DNA from 4 places in the Bacillus marinisedimentorum genome. Region 2 is predicted to be linked to each of the others. Evidence: riboswitches for the same ligand, from Rfam matches in the RefSeq annotation. Region 2 holds a riboswitch; each other region holds the start of a gene.

Region 1 (4,570 bases), on a different contig from region 2:
TTTCGTAAGAATACGTTTCAGAGCAAGAAAGTCCATCGCACCCAGCGCCCATTTTTCACCATTTGGATAGTCCACTTTCAAATGGTGGAAGTTGAATGTCATACTCAGTTCTTCCCGCGCGGGGTTGGAATATTTCACACAGTCTTCTATTGTCGTGGATGACATTTCACCGACTGTCATTGCCTCGTACATTGACAGGACTTCCGTATTCATTTCATGGAGATATTCATGGACGCGCGGGCCGTCTGTGTAAAACTTCCTGCCGTCGCCGGAATCATCATCCGGAAAGTCCTGGTTTTTAGAAATCAAGTTGATGACATCCAGCCGGAATCCATCAATTCCTTTCTCAAACCAATAATGCATCATGTCGTACACTTGCCGGCGGACTTCTTCGTTTTCCCAATTCAAATCTGCCTGGGTTACATCGAATAGGTGCAGGTAATATTGTCCTGTCTGCTCATCATATTGCCAGGCATTACCTCCAAATTTAGACTCCCAGTTCGTCGGCGGGTCTCCGTTTTCCTTGCCGTCTTTCCAAATATAATAGTTGCGGTAACGATTATCCTTGGATTTGCGAGATTCCTGGAACCATTCATGCTCAGTAGATGTATGATTCACGACCAGGTCCATGATGACTTTCAGGCCGCGGCCATGTGCTTCCTCAAGCAGCCTTTCGAAATCCTCCATTGTTCCATACTCTTCATGGACGGCATAATAATCACTGATATCATAGCCGTTATCACGCTGGGGAGATTGGTAAACCGGTGTCAGCCACAACACATCGACACCAAGCTTTTTAAAATAATCAAGCTTTGCGATGATACCCGGAATGTCACCTATTCCATTTCCGGTTGTATCATTGAAACTTTTCGGATAGATTTGATATACAACGGCTTTGCGCCACCATTCTTTGTAGTTCATACTAAAACCTCCAGACATCGTTGGTTGGTAGTCTATATTGAAACGGCACTGGCTGAACAGCTCTCGCCGATTCCAGCATAAATCGCTGCTGACGATGGCCTCTGTCCGATTGCATTGTTCATTTATAAGCATACAAGTGACTGCGGGCGAACAGAAGAAACAAGGTCCGCTCCGAGGAATGAATGGGAAGGCTTATCTGGAAGCCTGCATAGGAAGTTGGTTCCCCTGTAAGACTATCATCTAATATGACCTTGCCGAAAAACGACAATCCGGTTTAACACAGCTTGATGAAAAATAAACAATAAGTTCTGTATCGGTCTTATGAATTTTCCCTTAAAACAAAAATAAATCACGTAAGCGGTTTCGGTTAATCCTTTCATCCAAAGTATACTTGTCTATACAAGTAGAGTCAATTCTGCAATTAAATTTTTTACTCGTATAGGGGAACAGTTATCTTACGATTACAGGATAAAGTAACGTTGTATCTGATTTACCCCGTTCGCGGTAAAGGATAATCCTCACCATTCCCGAAAAGGAATGAATACAAGCCAATCATTTACGGAAACCTTTTTTGGCCATTTGTCCAACGAATGAATGATAATTTTGAAATAAATTTAAAAAATAGGGTAAATATGGTATTATAACTTAAGATAACCCTGGTTACACCGATATAATGGGTAGAGATATGATAAAAGGCAAATTAAGTGAAAGCTTAAGACGCAAAGCTACAGGGGCTAACCGATTCCTCGCATGCCAGCCAGCTGCTCGCAAACTTCTGGTCAATCGACCGGAAAGGGTGATGTGAAATGAACCGCCACAAACGGCTTACAACAGAGATAGAGGAATTACGGCAAAATCTTTATAAAGCGGCTTCGGCAGCTGAAACGTATACATCCGCGGAAGTGATCAATTTGAGTAAGAAGCTTGATACTAAACTTAATGAATTGACAGGCTATATACAGCAATCAAGCACCGGCCAGACATCATAGGAAGGTGTTATTCGAAGTACCCTGTTTCAGCATGTGAAACACAAGCATGAAAAAAGACGGCTATGGCTTTGCCGTCTTGATCAGTCGCGCTTTTTAGGTTTGGCGTGCCATGCTTCGCCAAATATTTCCCCGTCAGGTCCAACATGGTACATTGCCAGCCAGGATGCCTCCTTTGCTCCATCCAGGCTGATGTAAACTTCCCACCCATCACTCGCTGCATTATTTTCCACTTTAGACACTTGCATCTTGTCTTTCTGAGCATTTTCGACACTGTATTCCATCATATCCTCTTTTGCCTGACTCAAGGCAATTTTTTCAGCTTTTTCACTCGTGATCTCCTCTGATGCCTGCACTCCGCAACCCGACAGCAAGATGAATGAACATATGAAGACAGCTTTGAGGTTACTCATTCTTTCCCACCTTTGTTTCTCGTTTACTATTCTTTACCCCAATTTTTGAAAATTCACTCATAGGCAGGGGAAAACTGACACAGAAGATGGTTATTGAAAACGAAAAAGAGGCCCCACGGCCTCTTTTAATGAATCAATGGTTGTCTTTATAAATGACTAGCAAACCTTCCAATTTACTTCCGTCATCTGAGGTAATGCCATATCTTACATCGAGGATTTCCGCATCCTCATTATCCCGGAACCACCTGTTCGCTTCTTCCGCATTGTTGAATCGTACAATCCTTGTCTCTCCAGCTTTAACATTCAAAGGCATTTTTTACAACATCTCCTTCAATTAGTCTCCGAAATTCTTTTCCCTTGCAGGTTAACATCCAAACAGGGTTTCGTCATTGCGGCTTAAGTACCTTTTTCCAGTTCCTCTACCTTTTTATCTGCCGCTTCCTTGAAGCACTTTATCGTTTTGACAAACACTACAGCTGTGTATGCAGATGCGGCAAAACCAGTTGCAATCTGCCATTCGTTCCAGCTTGCATTTGCAACATATACCCCTGATGCAACAATGTATAAAAATGTAACGAGGGCATGAATCTTCCAGGCAGGGTATAGAAATTGAATCAAGCTAACAATGGAAAAGGTGACAGTCAGCCAGGCCACTATGTATATGCTCATAAAGAAAATTAAATCCAAGCGCTCCCCTTCTTTCCAAACTTGAATGTTTTAGCCTTTTATTGCTTTACCCTATTTCGGATTGTATTATTCTGCATTTTCGTTACTACCTTAGATTCTTGTTGAAAATATGAATTCCTGTCATTTTTTCAAATTTAGAACTTTTGTTGGCTGGCTGACATCCTCCATCAGACAAAAGACATACAGATGCAGAAGAGGCGCTCGTCATGCAGCAGATTATACAGAAATCCATTTGATTTCCGTTTCACCGGCCGCTTTTTCAGCTTTATGGAAAGGGGCAGCACGCAACGTTTGGAAAGAAATTTCTAATGAATAATAATCCCATATTTCTCCATAATAATTCCCGTTTCCGCTTCTTCCTCCTGCAAAAGAAGAAAAAGTATACAAATATTGTTCTGAAAGGGATCGGCTCTGTGCACTCGGCAGCATCTCAATTGTCGTAATCGTGCTCCTCACTGTGCGTCCGCTTTCATCCACAACCGTTTCCACCTTGTAAACGACCGGCTTTGCTTCCAGGAAACGTTCTGTTTTCAACGAAGCTTCATGAAGGGAAAATTGCTGTGTACACCCGGCAAGGATTATAATCGCGCTTAGAAATGGTAAAATGGTTCGTTTTATTATGAACATCGTTTTTCATCCTTACGATTCAAAAATGGTATGTCTTCTTTACTTTAAATCTGATGCCGTACAATTACACACAGCAAATGACCGGGAGATTGGTCCATTGTTGTGATGAGTGCGAACACTCGCTTGGATATCCAGTTTTTTGGAGGATTTGATGAATATATTCATATCAGGATGGAGCAATGGCTTGTTAAAAAAGAACAAATGCACAAGGCGCCCGCTTAGCAGCGTACGCATAAGCGGGGTACCCGCAGGGAGGTCCTCTTTCCTCCCGGAGGGGATCACCCACTTATGACGCAGCCGCTGGCGCTGGACGATTCCCTTCTTGCTTTTTATCCACAACATTTAAATTTTATAATATCCTTAACAGTGAAAAAGGCTTCTGCGAAGCAGCGCTTTGGAAAGGAAGTTGATTTCAGCTGCAGATACTCCCTTTCAGGGGGGCGTACAAGAGCGGCGTCCGTTCCTGCTTCCGAATGACAAAGAGCGCTTTAACAAAATAAAGATTATATAGAAAAACGGTCAGTGGCTTAACTTAAACCTCTGACCGTTTTTCATATGTGATTTAGTTGTTATTTGGGTGGCGAAAGAAAATATTTTAATACATATGTGAGTAGGCTTTTTTCTCTTCAGGATCCCAGCTGATGATGCTGATTGGTTCGTCAAACGACTTTACATAAATGTAAATCGGTACATAGCCAGGAAGTGCGCCTGTTACAACCTGGTTGTACAGATATTCCGTAAACGCGACTTTTTCCGCATAACTTGTAATTTCCACCGGCATTTCAATCGTCAGCTGTTGAAGCTGGTCGCCTTCAAACAAAGCCCTGGTCACGACCGGTATATCAAAAAGCGGAAAGCGTGACTCCATGATTGTTTTGAAGTTCGCAAGTTGGCGGGACAGTTCAGGATCATGCTCGTTTCCCGCCTTTGAAGGAA
Region 2 (4,570 bases):
TTTCCCCGGCTTCCTCTTTCGGCACGATGAGCTCCAGCGTTTTTAAAAGGGCAGGATTATCCGCTTGCTGCGGGTAGGCCTGCCTGTATAATGCCAGGGGATCAAGATCGTTGTTGACACACCACTGGGCAAAAACGAGAATCATCATCTGTTCATCCTGCTTGTATCGGTCAATGATTTCCTTTTCGAGATTTTCTCTATCCATTTCAACTTCCTCCTTCCCTTAAAAACACGTCTGCCAGCAGCTCATACGACCGCACTCTCGATTCATAATCAGGGGTGATGGTTACAATCATCAGTTCCTCAGCCTGATACTGTGCTGCTAACCCCGTCAGCTTCTGTTTGATTACGGAGGGGCTGCCAATCACATCTTTTTCCATTTTCATATCAGCGGTTTCCTGCTGTTCAGGTGTGAGGTGTTTATACAAGTCTTCAACAGGATTCGTTATAAAAGGCACTTTACGACCGAGATCCTGTTCTTCTTTTATGACACTTCTCGCAGCAGCATTACGTGCAAGCCTGGCCGCTTCTTCATCGGATTCGGCACATATGGCGGAAATGGCGATGATCACTTCCGGCTCACTGGAAAAATGGGAAGGCTGGAAGTCTGTGCGATACTGGTGCACTGCTGCAGGTCCGTCTGAATTGCTCATAAAATGGCCGAATGCAAGCGGAACGCCGATTTCGGCAGCAAGCTTCGCGCTTTTCTCACTCGTTCCAAGCAGCCATAACTCAGGAGGAATGCCTGGCAGCGGATGAGCCTCCGCTTCTTTGAGCTCATGATCGCCGGGAAGAGAATTTGAGAGCCATCCGGCAAGATCACACATATCTTCAGGAAAACGGCGGACATTTTCAAGGTAGTTGCCGCTGAGCGCCATTGTTGCATGCGGGGGACCGCCTGGTGCACGCCCGACTCCGAGGTCAATCCGGCCAGGATGGAGGACGGAGAGCATGTGGAATGTTTCGGCAACCTTATACGGGCTGTAATGCGGCAGCAGCACAGCGCCTGAGCCGACACGGATGCTGCTTGTCCTGTCAGCGATTTTTGATATCATAATTTCCGGTGAGGGGGAAGCGAGATTATAGAGCTGGTGGTGCTCCGCCACCCAGTAACGGGTGTAGCCTAACCGGTCGGCGGCTTCAGCAAGTTTGAGTGTTGCCATCAGTGCATCTGCGGCAGTTTTTCCTTCTGTTACCGGTGATTGGTCGAGAATACTTAACTTCATGATCGGAATCCCTTCCTTTACATCCTTCACCATCTACATTAGCCTCCAGTGGCGGGATGGACAAATGAAAAAGTTCGAAACAGGGAGAAAAACTCAGAAAAAAGGAGAATAACAAGCTTTTTGTTCTTAATAGAGAATAATAATGTTCATTATAATGTTTTAACATCTTCTTCTTGTACCTTATAATGAAAGTGATAGTTCTTTAAAAAGAACGAAGGGGAGCGGACGGAATGGAGAATGGAATGGAAAACGGAACGGAAAAAAAGATGTACATCACTCATCTTCTGGAGCAGCCGATCAAAGGTAAAATTGCCGTTTCGGCGGTAGATGAAAAGCATATGAAAACAAACAAAGGAACAGTGCTGATCACACTGTTAATGACAGACGGGCTGGAATTCATCAGCCACCTGAACTTCCCTGTTTCCGACCGGATCAGGCTGATACTGGAGTTTCCAGCCGGGGAGGAGCAATGGTCGCTTTTGGGATCAGTCCGCCATAAAAAACAATATCGCGGATACCTCAACAAATACATATTCCACTTCCAGATGGAAGGAAAACCGTTATATGAAATGGAATTCCGCAATATGCTGAAGGAACTGGCGGTAAAAACAGCCTGGGAAACCAATGTACCGGCAGATGACCACCTTCACTGAAAAGAAAAAGGGGTTAAGGGCATGCTGCCGGCTAACATATGAAAAAGCTGCCGCCGGAATCGGCAGCAGCTCAAATTGTGCATTTAATCTTTTTTCGTGTTCTGGACCCGCCATTTATTGAATTCCAGGAACTCGCGGAATTGTTCCTTGCTTACTCCGGATTCCATGGCTTCCTGGACAAGCTGTGCCCACTCAGGATCGAGATTTTCCTCAGCGTCTTCCTTGTTCGCTTCATCCAACAGCAGGGTCTCAACATTTATGCCAAGTACAGATGAGATTTTTTCAAGAAATTGTATGGAAGGGTTAGATTGAATGTTGCGCTCGATTGAACTCAGGTAGGATTTTGCTACGCCTGCCCGGTCTGCTAACTCAGTCAGTGAAAGTCCTCTTTCTTTCCGATACCGTTTAACACGTTCTCCGATCATGGCCATCCCTCATTTAGCTCTCTTTTCGTTATGTTAACAGTATAGCAATAACGGGGATGTTCTGTAAATAGAACGGATTATGTATTTTTTATATAGGACTTTTCGTGCTTCATTTGCAGGAGATAATGCTGCGGATCATTCAGAAAGCTGCTTATGTCCTCTTTCGTTAAACCTCCTTCCTTTGCCTCAATCAACAGTTCCACCCATTCCTGATCAAGCCGTGTGTTCGTTCCCATTGTTTTACCCTCCATGTTCCCTTCCAGGCAATCCAGCTGTCATAGAATGATCATTCCCTTAGACCTGTGATTTTGCGCCCCTGCCTTTCGGCCAGGTTAGCCCTTGTTCTGGAGGTTGAATTTTCCACCCGGGGAAGCTATACAAGTAATGATAAATCGAAACAAGTAAGAAGTCTGTCTAATTTTGCTAAAGTTATCGAACTTTTACGACAATTGTAACTTAAGTTATTCGCTGGGTGTAACGGCGATATAGGGGTAGTTTTGGAAAAACGAGGAGGTATGCAAAAGATTTTATTACAATAAAGCTATAATCAGATGAAGAATGTGTATTTTCTTTTCAGGATATAAAATTCGACAATTTCGTTAATCCACAAGAAAGGAAAGATAAAATCAGGAATATATACCCAAACAAGCGATAAAGTGAGTAAAAGCCTGGGTGAAAGAAAAAACAGCCTTTGGCCCCAATAAGGGTAAGGCTGAAGGAAAGTACTACTGGAGAGCTTCTTCTGGTTGCCCGCCTGGAACAGCTCCTTTGCTTACATAATGGAGCGGCTCCTGGGGGCTGTCGGAATGCGGACCGTTGTGTAAAAGGAAGTTTCTAATCTCATCTGCTGTAAAACCCATTTCTTTAGCCTTGCGCATCAAATCTGCCCATTCATGGTCAAAAGACTGTTTTTCATCATTTAGCACAAATATGTGTGCCATGACCCATTCTCCGTTCCGCTTTCAGGCAGGCCAGCTGCCATGGGGCAATTGCGCCCTTTAGACCTGAACCTTTGCGCCCCTGTTTTTTCAAACAGGTTTACCTTTTTCTGAAGGTCATTTTTTGGTCCGAAAATTTGACACGTCAGCTTCTGCAAAGGTTTACACCAGTCCCTCCTTTTCCTTTTATAAGCTGTTTCTATTATATAATAAAAGAAAAAATTATTGCTGATTTTCGATTAATAATCTTTGATATTTCTTACCTTGTTCACGATTGTAAACATTTTGTCATAGTAGAATGGATGAAGGGGAAAGACTAGACAAAAAATCGGGGGAGTTTGCAATGGATGCGTTAAAGTCATTGTTATATGGTATTGCAGGTGTGGCGTTTTTAGTCTTATTCGGAACGGCCGGCTACTCCCTTCTGGAGGATGTGTCCCTTTTTGATGCGCTCTGGATGACGATGATCACTGTACTGACCGTCGGGTATGGCGACATCATACCGATGACCGCCGCCGGGAAGATATTTACAATGCTAATCATACCGGTGAGTATCGGGCTTGTGACCTATACACTCGGTTCGCTTGTGGTCATTATGATTGAAGGTATATTTTCGGATACAGTAAGGAGGAAGCGGATGGAGAGGGTAATCGGGAAACAGAAAAACCATATTATTATTTGCGGTTACGGCAGGGTCGGTGAACAGGTTGCCGCCCAGCTTGGGAATGAAGCGGTAAGTTCCGTCATTATTGATAAAGACGGCCGCAGTCTCGAAGAAATGCCAAATGATGTCCTTTTTATAGAGGGGGATGCAACTGAAGATGAAACGCTGATTGCAGCAGGAATTGAACGGGCTGCCGGACTTGTTGCCGCACTTCCGGATGATGCAGATAATGTGTTCATCTCACTGACCGCAAAAGGAATCAATCCGAACATTCAGGTGGTCGCAAGGGCAGAGAAGCTGGAATCAGAAGCAAAGCTGAAACGGGCAGGGGCAGATAAAGTCATTAATCCTTCCAACATTGGCGGACGCCGTATGGCGATGTCCATCATCAAGCCGATCAGTGTTGAATATGTCGATACGGTCCTGGAGGAACCGAATGAATCGTTCAGTATCGAGGAAGTTGTAATCGGAAGGCACTCCATGCTGCAGGGCAAAACGATCCAGTCGGCAAAAATCAGGGAGGCATTCGGTGTAACAATCGCGGCAATCAAAAGGGGAGACCGGCTGATCAGCAATCCGCTGGCTTCCGAGCAGCTTTCTGAGGGAGACTTGCTGATCATCTTCGGAAACAAGGATGAAATGCAGCTGTTTGAAGATGCGGCGA
Region 3 (4,570 bases), on a different contig from region 2:
GCTGCGGTAGCCGGATTGATATTGAACATATCTGCGAGCTGATATTGAGAAAAAACTTTTTCATCCACTGCAATATGCCCGCTTAGAATTTCTGTTTCCAGCCATTCAGCTATTTGAATATAGATTGGTTTACTGCTGTCAGTATTAAGACTCAACCATCCCACCTCTTCTCCATATCACCTAGTGCATTAGTGGAGTAATGTACTGATTTAATCATAGCCTACAGCAGTATGATTTGCACGAGTTTTTTTAAAAAATCCTCTTGGTGTAAAAAAAGGTATCCACCGGCTTTATCACGAATGGAAAAACAGGGTTTAATCCGGGCAGAGGGAATGTAAAGGGGGCTTAATGAATTAAGAACCCAACCATGAATTAAAAGCGTTTGTACCAAGCGTTTTTTGTGATAATTATCATCTTCTTTAATTATATACGGAGGCTTTTTTAATTTGTATGGCAGGAGGAGCAGACATGTATAAGTTCAGGAGGCTCACCCAGAAAGAGGCAGAAGAGATAGCGTTTCGATGGCAATATGCAGGGGAATATGCATTTTATGATATGGAAGCAGACGAAGAGGATCTTGAGGAATTCCTGGATGAAGAAAAACGCGGGAATCATTACTTTGCCGTATTGGAGAATGATGATTTAATCGGCTTCTTCAGCTTTGTGAAAGCTGCTGAAGAGCAGTCTGTCGATATCGGGCTGGGCATGCGGCCTGATCAAACGGGAAAAGGAAAGGGCTATGAGTTTCTAATGGCAGGTTTGGGGTTTTGCAAGCAGGTCTGGAAGCCGAATGAAATCACACTTGCAGTTGCTCTTTTCAATAAAAGGGCGATCAAGGTATATGAAAAAGCGGGTTTCGAAGCAGCCGGAACGTATGAGCAGCATACGAATGGCGGGACGTATGAGTTTCTTAAAATGGTTTATAAAAAATAAGTCGATTGCTGCCGATAAAAAAGATAGAAGAAGTTTGCAGGACGATTCCTTTTTTAGTAAAATGATATTATTTTAAGGTTCAATCAGCAAAGGCCAGCCTTTTATTCCTGTTTTCCTTTGCTGAAGACGTTGGAGGAGGTCGTGATATGATGGAGGCAAAAGTAGGCGACATTGTGGAATTTAAAGACGGATGGTACGGAAAGGTTGAAAAAGTGCTGACGAACAGCGTAATTGTGGACTTAACGGTAATGGACCATCTGGATGAACTGGAATTCGAATTTGAGAAAACAGTTGTAGCCCATAAAAATTACAAGATCGTCAAAAGCGTGGGCGTATAGTATTATAACTTCAGGTGAAAACCCGGCAGTCCTTACGAATCATCGGACAGCCGGGTTTTGTGCGCTTAACAGGTTTACCACTTCCGCAACGGGGGAATCACATTATATATATAAAGTCTACAGTAGAGGGGACCAGCTGTGAGATATGAAGTGGAAATCCATACCAAAGAAGATGTGAAGGCAGCGCTGTTGTGTGCAAAAAAAGTAGCAGAAAATGCTGGGTTTTCAAAATTTGAAGAACAGCAATTGCTTGTCTCTGTTTCAGAGCTAACCCATAACATCATCAAGCATTCCGGATCATCTGGAAGGTTCATATGTTATTCCAATGAACGGGGGATCCACCTTGAAATTGAGGATAGTGGAAAAGGGATCACGGACCTTCCCCGTGTGCTGAAAGAAAGCCATCCCCCGTCCTCTAGAGGTCTTGGTCTTGGCCTTCGCGGCGCCAAAAGGATTATGGATAAATTTTCCATAATGTCTTCACCTGATGAAGGAGTTAAGATTTATGCATTGAAGAAGGTGAAGAGGCCTTTATTGGGTGCTCTTATTCAGTTGGCAATCGTCGACTTTTCGTTTTTTCTATTCTAAAAAAATATTAATTTACAAATTGTTCACCGCCCAAAATCAAGGGCGGTTTTATTTTTACTTAATGACTGGAATATAAAACCATTTTAAAGGAGGAAATACATGGTAGAATAGACCTAATTGTGTCAAATTATGTTGAAAAATGCAATCTAAACTACTATAATTAGCTACAAATCTATAGTTCTGATAAAGAACATCGATAATGGCAAACTTGGCCGAAAGGCAAGGACGCAAAGCTGCGGGTCTAATACTCGAAAGGGTGATGACAGCCGGGTTACCGAAATGTTTATGGAGAAATCCATATTCTTTGGTCTGTGCGGGAATTGCCATGGGGAGGCAATTCCTTTTTTTACTTTAGGTCGTGTTAAATCACAATGTTGATTTTTAATGAAGGTGATTGGAGAGGAAATCAACAACGTCATTTAACAGACCCTTACTTTTTGAATGGGAGTCGGAGGCTTATGGACAAACAGAACTATAACCGGTTGGTACGTGAGAACAGAATGCTGTCTGTCATGTTGAAAAGACAGTCAGGTAAAAAGTCATTTATCGGACAGCTGCTGAAGTATGATGAATCTCTTGATTCGTATCTTTTCTATGATACAGACTTGAAAAATGTTTGGCACTTGCTGGGGAATGAAATTGAGAACATTGAATTAGCAGGCGAAGGGGGCGGCGGATTATGAATACAGTGTATTTCGGTTCGGTCGAATTTTTTGAAATGGAGTTAAGGTCACGCCTGGAAAAAGGTGTATCTGAAATGGATTTTGTCAAAGCAAGGCAAACGGTCATGGATGAAATAGAGGACTTCGTATGCAGGGATTTCATTAAGCAGGAGTGCCTAAATAACCTTTCAGCTGCTTCGATAAAAGTTCAGCATGCAGTTTTCGGTGAAAGAAGTGAACAGGCATGAGGTATACGATTTCAGACATCCAGCTTAAAAAAGGGAAAGTCAGGCTGATTTGCCAGGATTTAATGGAGGAAGCGACCCTTCATGTATCACTCGACCCGGATACACTGGAATGCCTTGATCCGTTCATTCCGGAAGACCTGCAGAGATGCATCGGCAAAAACAGAAATGATATATTCCTTTCTTTACAGGCGATTGCACTCAATGAGGGCAGAAAGGAAAGAAAAGTGGAGTGGAGAAATGAGACTTCCATTCTGCATGAATTGCCGATCAATCCGATCTATTTACCCTATTAAAAGTATTTATAGATTTGTTAACCAAAATACTAGCATTTAACACCTTAATTCGAAATTGAGGTGTTTTTTTGTTGTTAAAAAAGTTGGGAAACCAGCTGCGCAAATTGCGCATTACACCTTGTTTTGTCAAGCTTGTTTCCCAATAACATATCGGTAATTTGTATGTTATCGTATTATTATAAATATTCAGAAACTTTGAGCGGCTGCTCTCTGTTTCAGAAGGAGGATAAGTATGAAAAACCCATGGAAGTTCACAGGATTTATCTTAACGTTCTTGCTGGCTTTTTCAATGATATTCAGCAGTTTTGCCAGCGCTGCGCCGGAGAAGGGTCAGGTCAATGATTATTTGATCGGGTTCAAAGACAGGGTCAACCAAAATATCGTGAAAAACCAGGGCGGAAAAGTCCTTCATGAGTACAAATTCATGGAGGTTGTCCACGCGAAGCTGCCGGAGCAGGCAGTACAGGCACTTGCCAATAATCCTAATATCGCTTATGTGGAAGAAGACCACAAGGCATATGCAATCGGCCAGACGGTTCCGTGGGGCATCACGCACATCAATGCGGATGATGTTCAGGCAACAGGGAATACGGGTTCTGGTGTAAAAGTTGCGATTCTTGATACGGGAATTGATGCAAGCCACGAGGATTTAAGTGTGGCAGGCGGTGCCAGCTTCATCGCTGCGGAACCGGATCCGTATAATGATGGAAACAGTCACGGCACGCATGTTGCAGGTACGGTGGCCGGCCTCAATAACACAGTTGGTGTGCTCGGTGTTGCCCCGTCCGCGAATTTGTATGCTGTCAAGGTACTCGATAGTGCCGGAAGCGGTACATACAGCGGCATCATTCAAGGCATCGAGTGGGCTGTTTCAAACGATATGGATGTCATCAGCATGAGCCTTGGCGGCAGCAGGGGCTCAACATCTCTTCAGCAGGCAGTTGATAATGCTTATAACAGCGGCGTTCTCGTCGTTGCGGCTGCTGGAAATGACGGAGCAAAAGGGAAAAGAAACACAATTGGCTATCCTGCCAAATATGCATCAGCGATGGCTGTAGGTGCAGTTGACGACAGCAACAACAGGGCATCGTTCTCCAGTGTAGGTGATGAACTGGAAATTATGGCACCGGGTGTAAATGTCCTGAGCTCTGTTCCAGGAAACGCTTATGACTACTTTAACGGGACATCGATGGCAACCCCTCATGTTTCAGGGGCGGCAGCTCTTATTTTGGCTGACAATCCATCGTTAAGCAATGTCCAGGTCCGCGGTATCTTGAACAGTACAGCAATTCCGCTTGGTGATGTATTTTACTACGGAAATGGAGTGCTGGATGTGCAAGCGGCAGTTCAATAAAAAATGAAAGAAAAGCCCCGGCGGCTGCCGGGGTTTTTCTTGTGGAATGGTGATGGGTTTATACCTAACAGAATAAAAAAAGGGAGCATACATAAATGTGATATCAACTTTTAAAAAAGCTCTTTGTCGTTCTAACCTGCCCGCGAGTGAAGGA
Region 4 (4,570 bases), on a different contig from region 2:
GAAGCAAAGCGGGACAGCCTGGACGAAATCATCCGCCATATCGAAAACGCTTAGGGTACGGTTCGGACGGGCAGGGGTATAGTAAAAAAACGGAACAGCGCAGAATGCTGTTCCGTTTTTGCTGACGGAAAACGGTATTAAAGTGTGGAGATATCAAAGCCGCCTTTTTCCCATGCCGGGAATCCGCCCTTAAGTATGATGGTGTTAAAACCTGCCATTTTTAGTACTGCAGCAGTCTGTGAAGCAGTTTGTCCGGAATAGCAGACGACTGCGACTTGCTTATCTTTCGGAATTTCCGCCATCTTTTGTCCGACCTGCGCAAATGGAATGTTCACCGCTCCATTGATGTGCCCCTTCGTGAAGTCCTCAGGGCTACGGATATCCAGAATGAAAAGCTGGTCGGCAGCAAGGCTGACTTGCTCGTTCATTTTTTCCACATCGATCATGTTCACATTTTCAGGGAGGTTGTTGAAGTACGCTTCTGCTGCTTCAGCAATGATAGCCGTTTCATCGACAACAGGCTCTGCTGTTGCTTCTGTATTTTCCGCACTTTCTTCAGCTGCCGCCGTATCATCTGCAGGCGCTTCCGCCTCTTCATCACCGCTGCAGGCTGTAAGGAACCCCGTCAAAGATAAAGACAGCACCAGCATCATAAGTAACGCTTTTGATTTTTTCCACCACATCTTGTTTCCCTCCGTTTTCGTTCAAAATAATGTTCAAACCCCAAAACAATGTCCGGACAACCAGCTTGCACCCCCCTTTAATTGGACTGCATGCTATGAATTGGACAACTTCATTTATGATTATACATTGCTGATATACCTTGCGGAGTAGGGCAGAACCATAGTTTGAGAAGTATTCACATGCTAAAGAATTTTTTTGGAACATTATCTTTGAACACAGATTATTTGTTGTTTTAACACATATGGATGCTATAATTGGCAACTTCGCATAGAAAAAGACAGGTGAGAAAGCAGCGGCTTCCTTTCCTGTTTTTTCCTAAATAGAAAATGAGCAGTTTCTCACTGCTCATAGCTGCATCCTGTTCCGAAAATGTTCCTATCACTTTCAAGTTTAGGTTGTTGGTTTTAAAGTTATCACTCCACATTTCTCCAATGCTTTCCGATAAGGAAAACTTAATAAAGCTACTTCATAGAAGATGCCGGTTCAGAGAGATAATCCGGTTTACCAAGCGCATAACCCTGGCCTAATGGGATACCGATATCATGGATGAATTCAGCAACCCGGACATCTTCAATCCCTTCCATGATCAGTTTTGTTTTAGGAGAAATAGACTGGACAAAACCTTTTAGGAAGGTCTGTTTACTACGATTTTTCAGAAGATTTTCAGCAAGGTACTTGTCCATTTTAATATAAGAAGGATTCAGCTCGAACAGCCGTTCAAAAGAAGATGATTCCTTCCCGAAGTCGTCTATTGCAATGGAAAACCCGTGCTTTTTCAGTTCTCTCACTTGCTTTTTAAATAACTGCATATCCGAAATTTTTTCAGCTTCGCTTATCTCAAACACCACCTGGCCGGCAGGGAATTTAAGTTTCCATTTCAATTGCAGGATTTCTTTTAAAAATCGCTCATCCATAAGGGTGGAAGGGAAGACATTCACGAACAAATGACACTTCCTTGTATATCCATTAAAAAATCTGACCACCGCCTGGTATACGGATCGCATATCCGCTTCATTCAAACTGTCATGGTTCGATTTTTCTTCAAAGTATGCTTCAGGGCCCATTTGCTGACCGGTTCGCAGGAGCGCTTCATATCCGTAAATTTTGTTGGCATCAAGATCATAAATCGGCTGGTACAGATGGTAAAACGTGTCCTTAAGGCTTTGATTTGCCTGCAAAGCCATCCCTCCTCTCAAAATAAAAAAGATATCCACGTGAAAAAAGCACACACGAAGATATCTCTTGTAATGTGTCTTTTTCGGCGGCCCGACTACCGTAGAACAATACCTTAGGTTCGTAGCTTTGCGTCCCTGCTTTTCAACAGGTTTGCCATTATCGAAAGTCACGATATTATTTAAATATTAATACATCCTACTTCAATCCTATATATCGACATAATTATTCATTTGTTTACCTCTTTTTATATAAAAAATGTTAAAAATAAAGTAAAAAAGAACTAACGAAGATTCGAGAGAGCAAGTCGTAAAATGAAAACTCCCTCTTGCTATAAAAGAGGGGGCCTACTTTGAGTCCGTGAGATTCCGGTTATCTATTTCGTCTCGCAGCAGTTCTATAAACTCTTCGGATAAATTGAATTCAAGTGCTATTTTGTAAGCATCCAGTAATTCCTTCCAATCCAACAATTTCAAACTATTCAAGCGATTCCCTCCTGTTCGTTAACCAGTAACAATTTTACACAATCCTTTCGAGGGCAATATGAACCAATCGTTAATCATATGTATTTGAGCTGATCACGGAGTTCCTTACCGACAACTGTAATCAAAACGTTCGCAAGCGGACTGCATTTGTTTAGGGCTTTTGAGGGTTGTAACTTCATGTTTTGCAAAAAACAAAGAACAGCTGTGATGAAGTGATCTCCCTCAGCACTACGCTGAAAACCGAACCTGTTAGTGGAATGGTTAAAGTTTGTTGTTGATCATTCGCCATACAGAGTAAATACAAAAAGAATGGAAACCATTGAAGAGAAAAGTGTAATTAATAGAGGGAGTTTAATGAGCCAAATTTATGGGAGTTATACTTTTGCTGCTGAATAACAGCATTGACCTTTAACATGCCCATTTTTTAAGATAAGAGGATTTTTGATATCAAAGAAGAATATATTAACAATAATTATTTATTGTGATACGATAAATAATGTCTTGAAATCATATTAACGCTAAATAAGCGAGGTGCTTTTTATGAAACATGGTTCACCCCTTTTTTTAAAGATAGCTGTTTTTCTTATTGGGACTCCAGTTCTTGCGTTAAGTGTATTTGGGTTGGTTTGGTTAGCCGATCATCCTGTAAATCCCGATTATGCCTATATACTGTATCCCATAGTAGCAGGTTTGTATGTAACAGTAATACCGTTTTACATTGCATTGTTTAATGCGTTCAGGCTTTTAAGTTATATTGATAAGAACGAAGCTTTCTCCCAAATTTCTGTTAAAGCTTTAAAGAATATAAAATACTGTGCAATCACAATCAGTGCCTTTTATGTGATAATGATGCCATTCGTTTTTCTCGCAGCAGAGCTGGACGATGCCCCGGGTCTCATAATAGTCGGAATGGTCCCTATCTTTGCTTCAATGGTGATCGCAGTATTCGCTGCTGTTCTTCAAAGGCTTTTACAAGAGGCGATTATTATAAAATCAGAAAATGACTTAGTGGTCTGAGGTGATACCAATGGCAATCATAATCAACATTGATGTGATGCTGGCTAAAAGGAAAATGAGCGTGACGGAACTTTCTGAGAGGGTTGGAATAACAATGGCAAACCTTTCAATATTGAAAAATGGAAAGGCAAAAGCAATCAGGCTTTCAACGTTAGAGTCAATTTGCAAAGCATTAGAATGCCAACCTGGGGATATTTTAGAATACAAAAATGATGAAGACACAAAAGGATAAACAAAACATAGCAAGAAATGAAAATGAACCTGGTAAAACAGCAAGGGGTTCCGATAAGATCACAAAGTGAAAAAGCCTTAGAATAACTCCATCAGCAAGAGAAGGCCGACTCAATTAACGGAGTCGGTTTTCTAATTCGAAACAATGTCATCTTCAACTAAAGTACCGTTTAGCGGAATGAATAGGATAGTGTCTACTGGAACTTACCTGTACCTTTCCGCTGCAGGCTTTCGCTTACACTACGTGCCACAAGTGCGGCATCCGTCCCTGTTTCCCACCGATCGCACTCACGGTGTCGCCTTCGCCGCCGCGTCTTTCATCAAGTGCAAAACAACATCCTCTTTTGCGCCGTTTAAACTAATGGTTATCTAGTCGAAAAGGAAATAAAACGATTTTCCACTGCAGACACTACCCTATAACCACATTAAATACGGTGCAAATCTTTATTCACACAAACTTTCAGGATTTTTCACAATTGTTTGCTATTCTGTGGCTAGACCAATATCTGGATGGTAGATTATATGAAGATAATAAAGTTATTTAAAAGAAGAAAAGGCGTTGAATTGAGCCCTGTTCTGATAAGCGGTTTTCTTTTCGTGTTTTCATTCTTTTTCCAGACAACGGCGGCTGGTGCCGAATCGGTTGTCAGGCTGCAGCCGGGCGATTCGGTTCAGCAGGCGGTCGATCAGGCGGAAACCGGTGACCGGATTGTGCTGGAAAAGGGGACATACCGCGAAAACGTGACGATTTCCAAATCGGTGGTCCTTGAAGGGGAGAAGGGCGCTGTCATTGACGGGGGCGGAAGAGGCAGCATCATAGAAATCATCTCTGATCACACGATTATAAAGGGATTGACCCTTTTGGCAAGCGGACAGACTGGGAATGATGCAGGCATCCATGTATCCGGAGCACACAATGTAATTGAAAACAACACGCTGCAGCGTGTCCATTTTGGCGTATACGTAGAGGAAGCCGAAGG

The links. Region 2 has a riboswitch for cyclic di-GMP ahead of A4U59_RS04850 (anti-repressor SinI family protein). Riboswitches for the same ligand answer to the same signal wherever they lie in the genome.
Positions count from the first base shown of each region.
Region 1: it holds a riboswitch for cyclic di-GMP, as region 2 does, so the genes downstream of both, A4U59_RS07075 (aspartyl-phosphate phosphatase Spo0E family protein) here and A4U59_RS04850 (anti-repressor SinI family protein) in region 2, are expected to answer to the same signal.
Region 3: it holds a riboswitch for cyclic di-GMP, as region 2 does, so the genes downstream of both, A4U59_RS02630 (hypothetical protein) here and A4U59_RS04850 (anti-repressor SinI family protein) in region 2, are expected to answer to the same signal.
Region 4: it holds a riboswitch for cyclic di-GMP, as region 2 does, so the genes downstream of both, A4U59_RS00710 (EAL domain-containing protein) here and A4U59_RS04850 (anti-repressor SinI family protein) in region 2, are expected to answer to the same signal.

Region 1 is NZ_LWBL02000024.1:13,669-18,238, forward strand. Features, by position in the region: gene treC (alpha,alpha-phosphotrehalase) at 1-921, opposite strand, end outside; cyclic di-GMP riboswitch class I at 1,606-1,690, shown strand; gene A4U59_RS07075 (aspartyl-phosphate phosphatase Spo0E family protein) at 1,728-1,910, shown strand; gene A4U59_RS07080 (hypothetical protein) at 1,991-2,320, opposite strand; gene A4U59_RS07085 (hypothetical protein) at 2,454-2,633, opposite strand; gene A4U59_RS07090 (hypothetical protein) at 2,717-2,989, opposite strand; gene A4U59_RS07095 (hypothetical protein) at 3,224-3,634, opposite strand; gene A4U59_RS07105 (CamS family sex pheromone protein) at 4,230-4,570, opposite strand, start outside.
Region 2 is NZ_LWBL02000016.1:28,274-32,843, forward strand. Features, by position in the region: gene A4U59_RS04830 (hypothetical protein) at 1-205, opposite strand, end outside; gene A4U59_RS04835 (LLM class flavin-dependent oxidoreductase) at 207-1,259, opposite strand; gene A4U59_RS04840 (hypothetical protein) at 1,457-1,879, shown strand; gene A4U59_RS04845 (helix-turn-helix domain-containing protein) at 1,963-2,304, opposite strand; gene A4U59_RS20790 (anti-repressor SinI family protein) at 2,382-2,540, opposite strand; cyclic di-GMP riboswitch class I at 2,564-2,652, opposite strand; gene A4U59_RS04850 (anti-repressor SinI family protein) at 3,030-3,245, opposite strand; cyclic di-GMP riboswitch class I at 3,267-3,357, opposite strand; gene A4U59_RS04855 (potassium channel family protein) at 3,586-4,570, shown strand, end outside.
Region 3 is NZ_LWBL02000009.1:89,681-94,250, reverse strand. Features, by position in the region: gene A4U59_RS02650 (GntR family transcriptional regulator) at 1-155, opposite strand, end outside; gene A4U59_RS02645 (GNAT family N-acetyltransferase) at 469-933, shown strand; gene A4U59_RS02640 (YkvS family protein) at 1,080-1,271, shown strand; gene A4U59_RS02635 (ATP-binding protein) at 1,410-1,859, shown strand; cyclic di-GMP riboswitch class I at 2,051-2,138, shown strand; gene A4U59_RS02630 (hypothetical protein) at 2,318-2,542, shown strand; gene A4U59_RS02625 (hypothetical protein) at 2,539-2,769, shown strand; gene A4U59_RS02620 (hypothetical protein) at 2,766-3,062, shown strand; gene A4U59_RS02615 (S8 family peptidase) at 3,295-4,416, shown strand.
Region 4 is NZ_LWBL02000005.1:50,968-55,537, reverse strand. Features, by position in the region: gene A4U59_RS00720 (undecaprenyldiphospho-muramoylpentapeptide beta-N-acetylglucosaminyltransferase) at 1-54, shown strand, start outside; gene A4U59_RS00715 (rhodanese-like domain-containing protein) at 138-683, opposite strand; gene A4U59_RS00710 (EAL domain-containing protein) at 1,146-1,862, opposite strand; cyclic di-GMP riboswitch class I at 1,942-2,025, opposite strand; gene sda (sporulation histidine kinase inhibitor Sda) at 2,205-2,324, opposite strand; gene A4U59_RS00705 (DUF2975 domain-containing protein) at 2,883-3,359, shown strand; gene A4U59_RS00700 (helix-turn-helix domain-containing protein) at 3,370-3,591, shown strand; gene nosD (nitrous oxide reductase family maturation protein NosD) at 4,113-4,570, shown strand, end outside.